2 regions of the Streptomyces sp. NPDC101237 genome follow, and region 2 is predicted to be linked to the other one. Evidence: predicted binding sites of a transcription regulator. Region 2 holds the regulator's gene; the other holds the start of a gene.
What was found. Region 2 encodes HspR, which represses chaperone genes until heat shock. Its sites were predicted from a motif close to TTGAGNNNNNNNNNCTCAA; they were not measured.
Positions count from the first base shown of each region.

Region 1 (6,716 bases), on a different contig from region 2:
TGGCCTTGCCGACGCCGATGTAGGCGGCCAGTTCGGTGGCGCGCTGGCCGCCGTACTCGTCGAGCCGGACCAGCAGGCCGTACGCGGCGGTCTCCAGGTCGGGATGGACCTCGCGGGCCATCTCTCCCTGGCTGGCCCGGGCGCGGCGCAGCAGCACGGTCAACTCGCGTTCCAGGGTGAGGAATTCCTCGTCCGCACCGGTCGGTGTCAACCCGGTGGCGGCGCGCAGTCCGTCGCCCTTTTCGTCGTCGTGCACGTCAGCACCCCTGATCGGTTTCGCAGTCCTGAAAGTTTCCGTCAAACCCCGTCGTCGCCGCAGCTCGCCAAGTATTCCGCAGGCATGGACCGACGGCGGCCTCCGGACCCCCTCCCCCCGGCGTCCGCGGCCCGCGCGGCGCCTCCGGCAGGCCGAAGACGGCATGCGCACGCCACCGGCCGGCGGCACGCCGTGTGACCCCGCGTCGTGTCGCGCCCCGCGCACCGGCCGTCTCTGGCATATCTGGGATCCCCACCTCACCCCACGGAGGCACGTCATGTCCGTGCACAGACCCGCCCCCACTCTCCTCACCGGCCTGCTCGCGCTCCTGGTCGCGGCGGTCTCCCCGGTCCCGGCCCACGCCGACTCGGCCGCCCCCGCGCGCGGTTCGGCGTACATGGGCATGGGCGTCCTGGCCCACGACGGCCAGAGCGGCACGCCCAAGAGCAGCGACGCCACCCAGACCGAGGGCGTCGACGTCTCCGGCCACCAGGGCAACGTCGCCTGGCCCACCCTGCTGAAGAGCGGGGTCAAATGGGCGTACACCAAGGCGACCGAAGGGACGTACTACACGAACCCCTACTTCGCCCAGCAGTACGACGGCTCCGACGACGCGGGCATGATCCGCGGCGCGTACCACTTCGCGACCCCGGACACCACGAGCGGCGCCGCCCAGGCCGACTACTTCGTCGACCACGGCGGCGGCTGGTCCAAGGACGGCCGGACCCTGCCCGGCGCCCTCGACATCGAGTGGAACCCGTACGGCGCCGCCTGCTACGGCAAGTCCACCGGCGCGATGGTCAGCTGGATCACCGACTTCCTCAAGACCTACAAGGCGCGCACCGGCCGGGACGCCGTGATCTACACGGCCACCAGCTGGTGGAAGGACTGCACCGGCAACTACGGCGGTTTCGCGGCCGCCCATCCGCTGTGGATCGCCCGGTACGCCTCGGACGTGGGCACGCTGCCCGCCGGCTGGTCCTACTACACGGCGTGGCAGTACACGTCGTCGGGACCGACCGTCGGGGACCACGACAAGTTCAACGGGGCCCTCGACCGGGTGGTCGCCCTCGCCAAGGGCTGATTCCGCACGAAAGCCGGAGGGCCCGGGCCCCCTCGCGGGGACCCGGGCCCTCCTTCTCCGGCAGCGTCCGTCACGCCGCTGCCGGAACCTCCGGCACCGCGCCCTGCGTGGCGGGCACGAGCGCCAGCTCCAGGACCTGCCGGACGTCGGTGACGGCGTGGACGTCGAGCTTGTCCAGCACCTCCGCCGGGACGTCGTCCAGGTCGGCCTCGTTGCGCTTGGGGATGATGACGGTCGTCACCCCGGCGCGCTGGGCGGCGAGCAGCTTCTGCTTCACGCCGCCGATGGGCAGCACCCGGCCGGTCAGCGAGACCTCGCCGGTCATGGCCACGTCCGTGCGGACCAGGCGTCCCGACAGGAGGGAGGCGAGGGCCGTCGTCATGGTGACGCCGGCGCTCGGGCCGTCCTTGGGGACCGCGCCCGCCGGGAAGTGGATGTGCACGCCCCGCTCCTTCAGGTCGCCGACCGGGAGTTCCAGTTCGGCGCCGTGCGAGCGGAGGAAGGACAGGGCGATCTGCGCGCTCTCCTTCATCACGTCACCCAGCTGACCGGTCAGGGTCAGGCCCGCCGCGCCCGTCTCCGGGTCGGCCAGCGACGCCTCCACGAAGAGGACGTCGCCGCCCGCTCCGGTGACCGCGAGACCGGTCGCCACACCCGGGACCGCCGTACGGCGCTCGGCCGGGTCCTGGGCGGACTCGGGCACGTGGTGCGGACGGCCGATCAGCCCCCGCAGGTCCTCTTCCCCGACCGTGAACGGCAGCTCCCGCTCACCCAGTTCGTGCTGGGCCGCGACCTTGCGCAGCAGCCGGGCGATCGACCGCTCCAGGGTGCGCACGCCCGCCTCCCGGGTGTACTCCCCGGCGAGCTTGCGCAGCGCGCTCTCGTCGAGGGCCACCTCGTCCTCGCCGAGGCCGGTCCGCTCCAGCTGGCGCGGGAGCAGGTGGTCACGGGCGATGACGACCTTCTCGTCCTCGGTGTAGCCGTCCAGGCGGACCAGCTCCATCCGGTCGAGCAGCGCCTCCGGGATGGCCTCCAGGACGTTGGCGGTCGCCAGGAAGACGACGTCCGAGAGGTCGAGCTCGACCTCCAGGTAGTGGTCGCGGAAGGTGTGGTTCTGCGCCGGGTCGAGGACTTCGAGCAGGGCGGCCGCCGGGTCGCCCCGGAAGTCGGACCCCACCTTGTCGATCTCGTCCAGCAGGACGACCGGGTTCATCGAACCGGCCTCCTTGATCGCGCGGACGATGCGGCCGGGCAGCGCGCCGACGTAGGTACGGCGGTGGCCGCGGATCTCGGCCTCGTCCCGGACGCCGCCGAGGGCGACCCGGACGAACTTCCGGCCCATCGCGTGCGCGACGGACTCGCCGAGCGAGGTCTTGCCGACACCGGGCGGGCCGACGAGCGCCAGCACGGCACCGCCGCGCCGCCCGCCGATGACCCCGAGCCCCCGGTCGCTGCGGCGCTTGCGCACCGCCAGGTACTCGGTGATCCGCTCCTTCACGTCCTGGAGACCGGCGTGCTCGGCGTCCAGGACCGCCTTGGCGCCCTGGATGTCGTACGCGTCCTCGGTCCGCTCGTTCCAGGGCAGTTCCAGGACCGTGTCCAGCCAGGTCCGGATCCACGAGCCCTCGGGCGACTGGTCGCTGGACCGCTCCAGCTTGTCGACCTCCTTGAGAGCGGCCTCGCGGACCTTCTCCGGCAGGTCGGCGGCCTCCACCCGGGAGCGGTAGTCGTCGGACTCCTCGCCCTCCTTCTCGCCGTTCAGTTCGCGCAGCTCCTTGCGGACCGCTTCGAGCTGGCGGCGGAGCAGGAACTCGCGCTGCTGCTTGTCGACGCCCTCCTGGACGTCCTTGGCGATCGTCTCGGCCACGTCCTGCTCGGCGAGGTGGTCGCGCAGCTGCTGGGTGGCGAGCTTCAGCCGGGCCACCGGGTCGGCGGTCTCCAGCAGTTCGATCTTCTGCTCGGTGGTCAGGAACGGCGAGTAACCGGAGTTGTCGGCGAGCGCGGAGACGTCGTCGATGGCCTGCACGCGGTCCACGACCTGCCAGGCGGCGCGCTTGCGCAGCCAGGCGGTGGCGAGGGCCTTGTACTCCTTGACCAGTTCGGTGACGTGACCGGGCACCGGATCCGGGACGTTCTCCTCGATACGGGTGCCCTCGACCCACAGGGCGGCACCCGGACCGGTGGTGCCGGCGCCGATGCGGACGCGGTAACGGCCGCGGATCAGCGCGCCCGGGTCGCCGTCGGCCAGCCGGCCGACCTGCTCCACGGTGCCGAGCACACCGGTGCCCGGGTAGCTGCCGTCGACCCGCGGGACCAGCAGCACCCTGGGCTTGCCGGGCTCGTTGCGGGCGGCGGCCTGGGCGGCCTCCACGGCGGCACGTACATCGGGGTCCTTGAGGTCCAGCGGGACCACCATCCCGGGCAGCACGACCTCGTCGTCGAGCGGCAGCACAGGGAGGGTGAGTGATGCGGACGTGGAAGCCATGATCTCCCCTTCGGCATTGAACTTGAGCTATGCCGACTCAATGCATGTGAGCCACTGAATGTTCCCGGGGCCGCGTTCGCTGTGAGCGATCGCCCGCTGACCTGCCGACACCGCGAGAACACCGACCGCCGCGCCCTCATTCCGGGTGGGTTCACAGCACCCCCGAAGGGGCGCGGGGAACGGCGCGACCAGCCACGACGGCGCGGCACCGGCCATGCCACCCGAGGCGGCACCGCCCCCCGGCAAGGGCACCGGCGGTCAGGAACCGCCGAAGCGCCGGGCCCCGGAGACGTCGGCCGGCCCGGACTGCGCGTGTTCGCGGTGCCAGCGGCGCACCACCGGCCACAGGGCCGTCCCGATGGACAGCGAGATCAGGTGACCCCAGTTGGTCACCGGGTCCTGGAAGGCGACCAGGTCCATGACGAGGCTGTAGCCGACCAGCGCGAGCAGCGGCCGGCCCAGCCACGGGGTGAGCAGGCCGCACAGGGCACCGACGCCGGCGGCCACGCCGTAGCTGATGCCGTAGTCGAGGCGGTGCAGGGAGGTGCCGGGAAGCCGGCCGGCCAGGACCGCCAGGCCCACCGGGATCTCGGTGGCGAGGGTGGCCAGCACGTGGCCCGCCAGGAAGACGAGGATCGCGCGGGCGCCGCCCATCCGCCGTTCCAGGGCGGTCAGGACGAGCACGAAGGCGACCGCGTACGGGGAGAGCAGGCCGCCCGCGACCCACATCGCGCTGGCCAGCAGGACGAAGGCCGGCGTGCGCGACAGGTGGGCGACGTCGGTGCTGGAGTCCTGGTAGACGGCGTGCAGCAGGCCGGGTCCCGCGTACTCGGCGAAGAGCGAGGTGAGGGCCAGGAGCACCGTGTAGAAGAAGGTGACCGGCGTGCCGGCGGGCGTGGGCAGCAGCCGCCAGGGGCGCATCGCCGGGACGGTGCGCGGGATCACCGCCGCCGGGAGGGCGAGCGGGCCGCGCTGCCGCGGGAGCCCGTCCAGCAGGACGGCGGCCTCGGCGGTGGGCACCGGTGCGGGCGCGCCCGCGGGAACGGGCTGCGGCACGGGCGGCGACGCGGCCCCGGCGGTCCGTTCCACGGTCAGGCGCTCCTTCCGTCTCACCTCGCCAGCCTTGGCCGTCCCCCGACCGGCTGTCTATGACCGAAGCCACCCGGCGAGCGATTCACAGGATTTTCTGAAGAACCGTGCGGCGTTGCGAGGAACCATACGAGCCGCCCGCGGCCGCCCCCGGACGCGAAGCGCCGGGCGGCCCCTCGAACGAGTGACACCGGGACCACCGTCCGACACCCGTAATTCGCGTGGCCGCAAAGCCGCGTTGGGGCAGGATGGCCGGCATGGCGGACATCATCGACAGGACCTCCGCGGACGACGGCCCGCCCGTGGTCCTGGACCGGCGCGAGGGACCGTACGGCGAGGTGGTGCTGCGCCGGCACGGCGGGCTGCTGCAGATCATCGCCAACGGCTGCTTCCTGATGGACACCTCCGACGGCCGCTCGGAGCGGCTGCTCGTGGACGCGGCCCTGCACGCGCTGGACGGACGGGCGGGACCGGCCGTATTGATCGGCGGTCTGGGCGTGGGGTTCTCGCTGGCGCATGCCGCGCGGGATCCCCGCTGGGGCCGGATCACGGTGGTGGAGCGGGAGCCGGCCGTCGTCGGCTGGCACCGGGAGGGCCCGCTGTCCCCGCTCTCCGCGGGCGCGTTCGCCGATGCGCGCACGGAGATCGTCGAGGACGATCTCGTCGCCTACGTCAATGAGACTTCCGACACTTTCGACGCGTTGTGCCTGGACATCGACAACGGACCGGGCTGGACGGTCGACGAGGACAACGAGGGCCTCTACTCGCCGGCCGGACTCGCAAGCTGTGCAAGAGTGTTGAAGCCGGGCGGGGTGCTCGCCGTGTGGTCCGCCCAGCCCTGTGCCGCGTTCGAGGAATCCTTGCGGAATGCCGGGTTCAAACAGGTGCGTACCGAAGAGATCCCGGTTGCCCGGGGCGTTCCGGACGTCGTTCACCTCGCCGTCCGCCCTGGATAGCGAGTGCGCCGCCTGTCCCCGTAGGGTGCATCCCTGACGCGGATCATTCAAGCGTCAATCGCAGTCATGGGATCACCCCACTGGTTCCGGAAAGCACACAGGGGCGGGCGATGGAGCAGACACACACCTCCCACAACGGCACGGCGACGGCTTCTCCGGGCGCCCAGCGCCGGGTTCTGGTCGTCGAGGACGACGCCACGATCGTCGACGCCATCGCGGCCCGCCTGCGCGCCGAGGGATTTCTCGTGCAAACCGCGGGCGACGGACCGGCGGCCGTCGACACCGCCGAGGCCTGGCAGCCCGACCTGCTGATCCTCGACATCATGCTGCCCGGTTTCGACGGCCTGGAGGTCTGCCGCCGCGTGCAGGCCCAGCGGCCGGTGCCGGTGCTGATGCTCACCGCGCGCGACGACGAGACCGACATGCTGGTCGGCCTCGGGGTCGGCGCCGACGACTACATGACCAAGCCGTTCTCCATGCGGGAGCTGGCGGCCCGGGTGCACGTCCTGCTGCGCCGGGTGGAGCGGGCGGCCGTCGCGGCCTCCACGCCCCGGTCCGGCATCCTGCGCCTCGGCGAGCTGGAGATCGACCACGCGCAGCGCCGGGTGCGGGTGCGCAGCGAGGACGTGCACCTCACGCCGACCGAGTTCGACCTGCTGGTGTGCCTGGCCAACACCCCGCGCGCGGTGCTCTCCCGTGAGCAGCTGCTCGCCGAGGTCTGGGACTGGGCGGACGCCTCGGGCACCCGCACGGTCGACAGCCACATCAAGGCGCTCCGGCGGAAGATCGGCGCCGAGCGGATCCGCACCGTGCACGGTGTGGGCTACGCACTGGAGACACCGACGC
Region 1 covers NZ_JBIWNY010000045.1:17,420-24,135, forward strand. The annotation lists gene ACIRQ9_RS38470 (MarR family winged helix-turn-helix transcriptional regulator) at 1-256, opposite strand, end outside; gene ACIRQ9_RS38475 (lysozyme) at 534-1,340, shown strand; gene lon (endopeptidase La) at 1,411-3,825, opposite strand; gene ACIRQ9_RS38485 (rhomboid-like protein) at 4,084-4,914, opposite strand; gene ACIRQ9_RS38490 (spermidine synthase) at 5,172-5,870, shown strand; gene ACIRQ9_RS38495 (response regulator transcription factor) at 5,981-6,716, shown strand, end outside.
Region 1: the regulator HspR is predicted to act here: its motif matches at 3,848-3,866, upstream of lon (endopeptidase La).

Region 2 (6,716 bases):
CCTGGTGACCCTCGGCGAGCAGCGCGGCGATGGACTGCTCGCGGTGCGAGATGCCCTCGATGCCGGTGTCGGGGAGCGGGGCGGTGAGGGGGATCGCCAGGCGCCACAGGCGCTCGAAGACGGTGACGAAGTACTCGACCAGCGCGGGGTGGCGCAGTTCCAGGGCCATCGTGCGGTCGGCGTTGGCGGGGATGAAGGCGACCGTGCGGTCGAAGAGGATGAGGCGGTCGATGACCTCGTCGAGCGTCCGGGCCTCCACCGCGTCGCCCATCAGCTCCAGGTAGTTGAGCAGACCCTGGCCGTGCCGGGCGACATGGGTGTACAGGTCCCGCATCCGCACGCCGCGGCCGCGCAGGGCGACCGCCCGGTGCAGCCCCTCGGTCAGCTCCGACTCCCGGCGGATGCCTCCCGGCTGGACGGTCAGCACCTCACTGGTGCAGGCCTCCGTGGCCTCGTCCATGGCCGCCTGGATGCGGGACAGCCCGTCCAGGACCCGGATGGCCGCCGTGCCCTCCGCGGAGGCCGACGCGGCCTGCAACTGCCGTCCCAGACCCGCGTACCACTCGAAGGCGGCGACCGCCGAGCCCACCCGCCGCTGGCTGTCGGTGACCTCGTCGTGGACCCCGCGCAGCAGCCGGATCATGACCTCCTGCGGGGAGGTCGGCACCAGCCAGTCCATGTCGTCGGGGTCCGGGTGCAGCAGCGCCAGCTCCAGCAGGCACGGCACCGCGTCGGCGTCGGTGCGCGGTACCCGGCCCCGGCGCACGGCCCGGGAGTACACGCGGTCCCCGGCGGCGCACAGTCGGTCGGCACCGTGTGGATGCTTGTCCGCCCCGTGCCCGGCCATCGGCCATTCCACCCCCGGTTTGCTGCCTCTTCCGCAGCGCAACTATGAGCGGTCGGGACCGGGTCCGCAACACGGCTCCCCTCGCACCGGGCATCGGAATACCCCGGTACGTCCCCTATCTCCCGGCCTCCGCGGGCCGTTCCGCAACAAGATGACAACGGTGTCCACGGGCCGCGCCGGCCTCGTGGACAGCGCTTCCCACGGGTGCCCGCCGGACGCCCGCGAAGCCCGGTCCGGACGCCCCGCGGAGGCCCGGTCCGGACGCCCCCAGGAGGCCCGGTCCGGCCTCGCCTGGGGGTGCGGGAGACCCCCAACTCCCCTAAGGGGAAGGGGCGTCAGGGGAGGGCCGCTCGCGGGCACGTCACGCGGCGGAAGCGGCGGCGACCGCCTCGTCACGGGGCCGCCCGCAGGCTCCTCCACGGCCGACGGCGGCCGTGGAGGTCCTGACCTCTCCGTGCGCCCGCGGGGGCCTACTTGAGGCCGGCCTGCGCGCAGGCCGTCTTGTAGGCGGCGGTGCAGATCTGCGAGACCTTGTAGATGCCGTCGGCGACGACGGTGTCCTTGATCTTGCTCTTCGTCACGGCGCTGACCTGAACCAGCTGGGCCGGGATGTCCTTGGTGGTCGGGCTGTCGACCTGGTCCTGGGTGAGCGCGTCGAACTGGATGTCCTTGCCCTGCACCTTGTAGACGGCCATCTCGGCCGCGGCCTCGGCCTCGTTCGGGTAGGGCTTGTAGACGGTCATGTACTGCTCGCCGATGAGGATCCGCTGAATGGCGTCGAGGTCGGCGTCCTGGCCGGTGACCGGCGGCAGGTTGGTGATGCCGGCCGCCTTCAGGGACTTGATGATCTCGCCCGCCATGGCGTCGTTGGCGGAGTAGACGGCGGCCACGTTGTCCTTGCCGATCGCGTCGATGGCCTTGGTGACCTCCTTGCCGGCGGTCGGCGGGTCCCAGTCCTTGGTGTCGAAGGAGGCACCGGAGGGGATGTCCACCTTGCCGGACAGCTCGGACATCGCACCCGTCTTGAACTGCTTGGCGTTCGGGTCCGTCGGCGAGCCGTTGACCATGATGACCTTGTCGGAGGTGTCGGCGTCCGGTCCGAGCCCCTCCAGCAGCGTGCGGGCCTGCACCTCGCCCACCAGTTCGTTGTCGAAGGAGACGTAGGCGTCGATCGGGCCCTCGGCGAGACGGTCGTAGGCGATGACCGGGATGCCCGCGGCCTTGGCCTTCTTCACCTCGCCCGCGATGGCGTGCGAGTCGACCGAGTCCAGGATGATCACGTCTACCTTGTCGTCGATCATCTTCTGCATCTGCTCGGACTGCTTGGAGGCGACCGAGCCGGCGTTGGCGTACGCGATCCGCCCCTGCTTGTTGGTGAGCTCCGCGATCTTGGCCTTCATGATCGGGTAGTCGAAGTTCTGGTACCGGGTGTTGACGATGTCCGGCATCAGGACACCCACGGTGATGTCGTTGCCCTTGGTCGGGCTCGCGGTGGTCGACGACCCCGTCGCGTTGAGCACGCCGCAGCCGGCGAGCGAGAGGGTCATCGTGGACGCGGCCACAAACATGGCTATACGACGCATTCGGGGGCTCACTTCAGGTGCGTTCCGGACTTGGGACTGCTTGCGACCCAGATGTCTGAAAAGACAACGCGTACGCCATACCCGGCGTCAAGCGGAACCACTTAACGAGTGCGCAACACTACGCTCCGCTGTGTCTGTGAAGGCGATGCGGAATCGCCTGCAAACACTCTTTACGGACCCTCCATCCAAAGGGAGTTCATGGGAAGGTAAAGATCAGCACATCCAACTCCTCTGCTCATGAGTCGACTACGGCGACGGCCCTCTCCGTCGAGACGGAAACGGCCAGAGGATCGAATGAAGCCAGCCAGACGCTCCGCGGCCGGCGCCGTGGTGCTCGCCACCGCCGCCACCCTGCTCGGCGGTGCCGCCGGGGCCGCCCCGGCGGAGCGACGACCTGCACCGCACCGGTCTGCCCACGGCAGTTGTTCGCGAACACCACGTTCAAGGGCGCCCCGAAGAAGACCGGCTGCGACTCCACGATCAACGAGAGCTGGAGCGGTGCCCCCGCGTCCGGTCTGCCGCGGGACGACTTCGGCGTCCGCTGGACGGTGACCCGCGACTTCGGCTCCGGCGGCCCCTTCACCCTCGCCGCCTCCGGACTCGACGGCATCCGGGTGTACGTCGACGGCGCCCGCGAGATCGACCTGTGGAAGAACACGGCCGCCACGGTGAGCGGGAGCGTCGCCGTCACCGTGCCCGGGGGGGGGCGGCACACCCTGCGGATCGACTACGTCAACCGGACCGGCGCCGCCAGGGCACCGCCTCGTTCCCCGTGGACACCACCGTGGCCGGGGACGAACTGGGCCTCCCCTGCTACCGGGTCGTCCGCCTGGACGCCTCCGGCGCCGAGGCGTCGGTCACCGAGGCGGCCTACGGCATCCGGGAGTACCGACCGCACGCCGAAGGGGCCCGGAGGACAGGTCCTCCGGGCCCCTTCGCACGCGTACCGCCGGTCCTCGGCCTTGCTAGTCCTTGGCCTTCTTCGGCCGCCACACCACCAGCGCGCTGGTCTGCTGGACCTCCTGGTACGGGACCAGGTCGCGGCGGTACGAGGCGTGCACCGCCGCTTCGCGCTGGCGCATCGCGGCCGCGGCGCCGTCCAGGGCCGCTTCCATCTCGGCCATGCGGGCCTGGAGGGCGGCGACCTGGTTCTCCAGTTCGATGATGCGTTTGATGCCGGCCAGGTTGATGCCCTCGTCCTGCGACAACGCCTGCACCTGACGGAGCAGTTCGATGTCGCGGGCCGAGTAGCGGCGGCCCCGCCCGGCCGTGCGGTCGGGGGAGACCAGGCCCAAGCGGTCGTACTGGCGCAGCGTCTGCGGGTGCAGTCCGGAGAGCTGGGCCGCCACCGAGATGACGTAGACCGGGGTCTCCTCGGTCAGTTCATACGGATTGCGTCGACGGCCGTCCATCTCTGTCATGCTCCCTTCGCGGCCTCGAACAGCTCGGCCCGCGGGTCCTCACCCGCGGTCACCTCGCGATACGCCTCCAGCGCGTCACGAGCATTCCCCGACAGGTCCTTCGGAACACTCACCTCGACGGTGACCAGAAGGTCGCCGCGGGTGCCGTCCTTGCGGACCGCGCCCTTGCCACGGGCGCGCATGGTGCGGCCGTTGGGCGTGCCCGGCGGCAGCTTCAGGGTGACCGGCGGTCCGCCCAGGGTCGGGACCCTGACCTCGCCGCCGAGTGCCGCCTCGGCGAAGGTCACCGGCACGGTCACCGTGAGGTTGTCCTCCTTGCGGCCGAACACCGGGTGGGTGTCGACGTGGACCATGACGTACAGGTCACCGGCCGGGCCACCGCGTTCGCCGGGTGCGCCCTTGCCGCGCAGGCGGATGCGCTGGCCGTCCGTCACCCCGGCGGGGATGCGGACCTGCATGGTCCGGGACGACTTGGCGCGGCCGCTGCCCTTGCAGTCCGGGCAGGGGTTCTCCGCGATCAGGCCGCGGCCCTTGCAGTCCGGGCAGGGATCGGTGAGCGAGAAGCCGCCGCCGGATCCCCGCGCCACCTGGCCGGTGCCGACGCAGGTCGGGCAGACACGCGGTGTGCCGTTCACGTCGCCGGTGCCCGAACAGGCCTTGCAGGGGGCCTGCGAGGACATCCGCAGCGGGACCGTGGCGCCCTCGATGGCCTCCGTGAAGCTGAGCGTGACCTCGGACTCGATGTCCTGGCCGCGCCGGGGCTGGGTCCGCGGACCCGCACCGCCGCCCCGGTTGAACAGGCCCCCCAGGACGTCACTGAAGCCGCCGCCGCCGCTGCCGCCGAAGCCGCCGCCCTGGGCGCCGCCTCCGAAGAGGTCGCCCAGGTCGAAGTTGAAGTTGCCGCCGCCCGCGCCCGGCCCCGGGCGGAAACCGCCGTTGCCGAAGAGGGCGCGTGCCTCGTCGTACTCCTTGCGCTTCTTGGTGTCACCGAGGACGTCGTTCGCCTCGGAGATCTCCTTGAAGCGCTCCTCCGCCTTGGCGTTGCCCTTGTTGGCGTCCGGGTGGAACTCGCGGGCGAGCTTCCGGTACGCCTTCTTGATCTCGGCCTCGGTGGCGTCCTTGGGGACGCCGAGGACCTTGTAGTAGTCCTTCTCGATGAAGTCCTTGGTGCTCATCCCCGACGTCCCTCCTTCCGCTCGGTCCGTATGACGTCAGCCCTCCTCAGGGCCGTTGTCCTTCTCGTCGCCGGCCGCCGGGGCCTCGTCGGCCCCCTCGGCCTTGGCCGGGGCCGCCCCCGGCTGCGGTTCGGCGACCGCCACCCGCGCGGGGCGGATGGTGCGCTCACCGATGCGGTACCCGGGCTGCAGAATCGCCACGCACGTCGTCTCGGTGACGTCCGGCGCGTAGCTGTGCATCAGCGCCTCGTGGATCGTCGGGTCGAAGGGCTCGCCCTCCTTGCCGAACTGCTGCAGGCCCATCTTCGCCGCGACCGTCTCCAGCGACTCGGCCACCGACTTGAAACCGCCGACCAGTTCGCCGTGTTCCCGCGCGCGGCCGATGTCGTCGAGCACCGGCAGGAGTTCGGTCAGGAGGTTCGCGATGGCGATCTCCCGGACCGTGATCCGGTCGCGCTCCACCCGGCGGCGGTAGTTCTGGTACTCGGCCTGCAGGCGCTGGAGGTCGCCGGTGCGCTCGCCGAGGGCGGTGCGGACCTGGTCCAGCTGCGCCGTCAGACCGGCCAGCTCGCTCGTGTTTGCGTCCCCGGCCGGGGCCGCCCCCTGTGCGGGAGCGGCCTTCGGCTCGGCGTCGTCGGAGGTGGCGCCGGAGGGGACGTCGGGCTTCTCCTCGAAGCCCGGGGTCTCCTCCGTCACGCGGCACCGTCCTTGCGCTCGTCGTCGACGATCTCGGCGTCCACCACGTCGTCCGCGGCGTCACCGGCGTCACCGGCGGGCGCGCCGGCGGCACCCGAGGCCTGGGCGTCGGCGTACATGGCCTGGCCCAGCTTCTGGGAGACGGCCGCGACCTTCTCGGTGGCGGTGCGGATCTCCGCGGTGTCCTCGCCCTTGAGCGTCTCCTTCAGCTCGGCGATCGCACCCTCGACCTCGGTCTTGATCTCGCCCGGGACCTTGTCCTCGTTGTCCTTGAGGAACTTCTCGGTCTGGTAGACGAGCTGCTCGCCCTGGTTGCGGGTCTCGGCGGCCTCGCGGCGGCGGTGGTCCTCCTCCGCGTACTGCTCGGCCTCCTGGCGCATCCGGTCGACCTCGTCCTTCGGCAGCGAGGAGCCGCCGGTGACGGTCATCTTCTGCTCCTTGCCCGTGCCCAGGTCCTTCGCGGTCACGTGCATGATGCCGTTGGCGTCGATGTCGAAGGCGACCTCGATCTGCGGGACACCGCGCGGGGCCGGCGGCAGACCGGTCAGCTCGAACATGCCGAGCTTCTTGTTGTACGCCGCGATCTCGCGCTCGCCCTGGTAGACCTGGATCTGCACGGAGGGCTGGTTGTCCTCGGCGGTGGTGAAGATCTCGGACCGCTTGGTCGGGATCGTCGTGTTCCGCTCGATGAGCTTGGTCATGATGCCGCCCTTGGTCTCGATGCCGAGGGACAGCGGGGTCACGTCGAGGAGCAGGACGTCCTTGACCTCACCCTTGAGGACACCGGCCTGGAGGGCGGCGCCGATGGCGACGACCTCGTCCGGGTTGACGCCCTTGTTGGCGTCCTTGCCGCCGGTCAGCTCCTTGACGAGCTCGGCCACGGCGGGCATACGGGTGGAGCCGCCGACGAGGACGACGTGGTCGATCTCGCCGAGCTGGATGCCGGCGTCCTTGATCACGTTGTGGAACGGCGTCTTGCAGCGCTCCAGCAGGT
Region 2 covers NZ_JBIWNY010000020.1:150,606-157,321, forward strand. The annotation lists gene ACIRQ9_RS28265 (LuxR C-terminal-related transcriptional regulator) at 1-847, opposite strand, end outside; gene ACIRQ9_RS28270 (sugar ABC transporter substrate-binding protein) at 1,318-2,430, opposite strand; partial or broken gene ACIRQ9_RS28275 (PA14 domain-containing protein) at 2,853-3,161, shown strand; gene ACIRQ9_RS28280 (heat shock protein transcriptional repressor HspR) at 3,396-3,842, opposite strand; gene dnaJ (molecular chaperone DnaJ) at 3,848-5,026, opposite strand; gene grpE (nucleotide exchange factor GrpE) at 5,063-5,722, opposite strand; gene dnaK (molecular chaperone DnaK) at 5,719-6,716, opposite strand, start outside.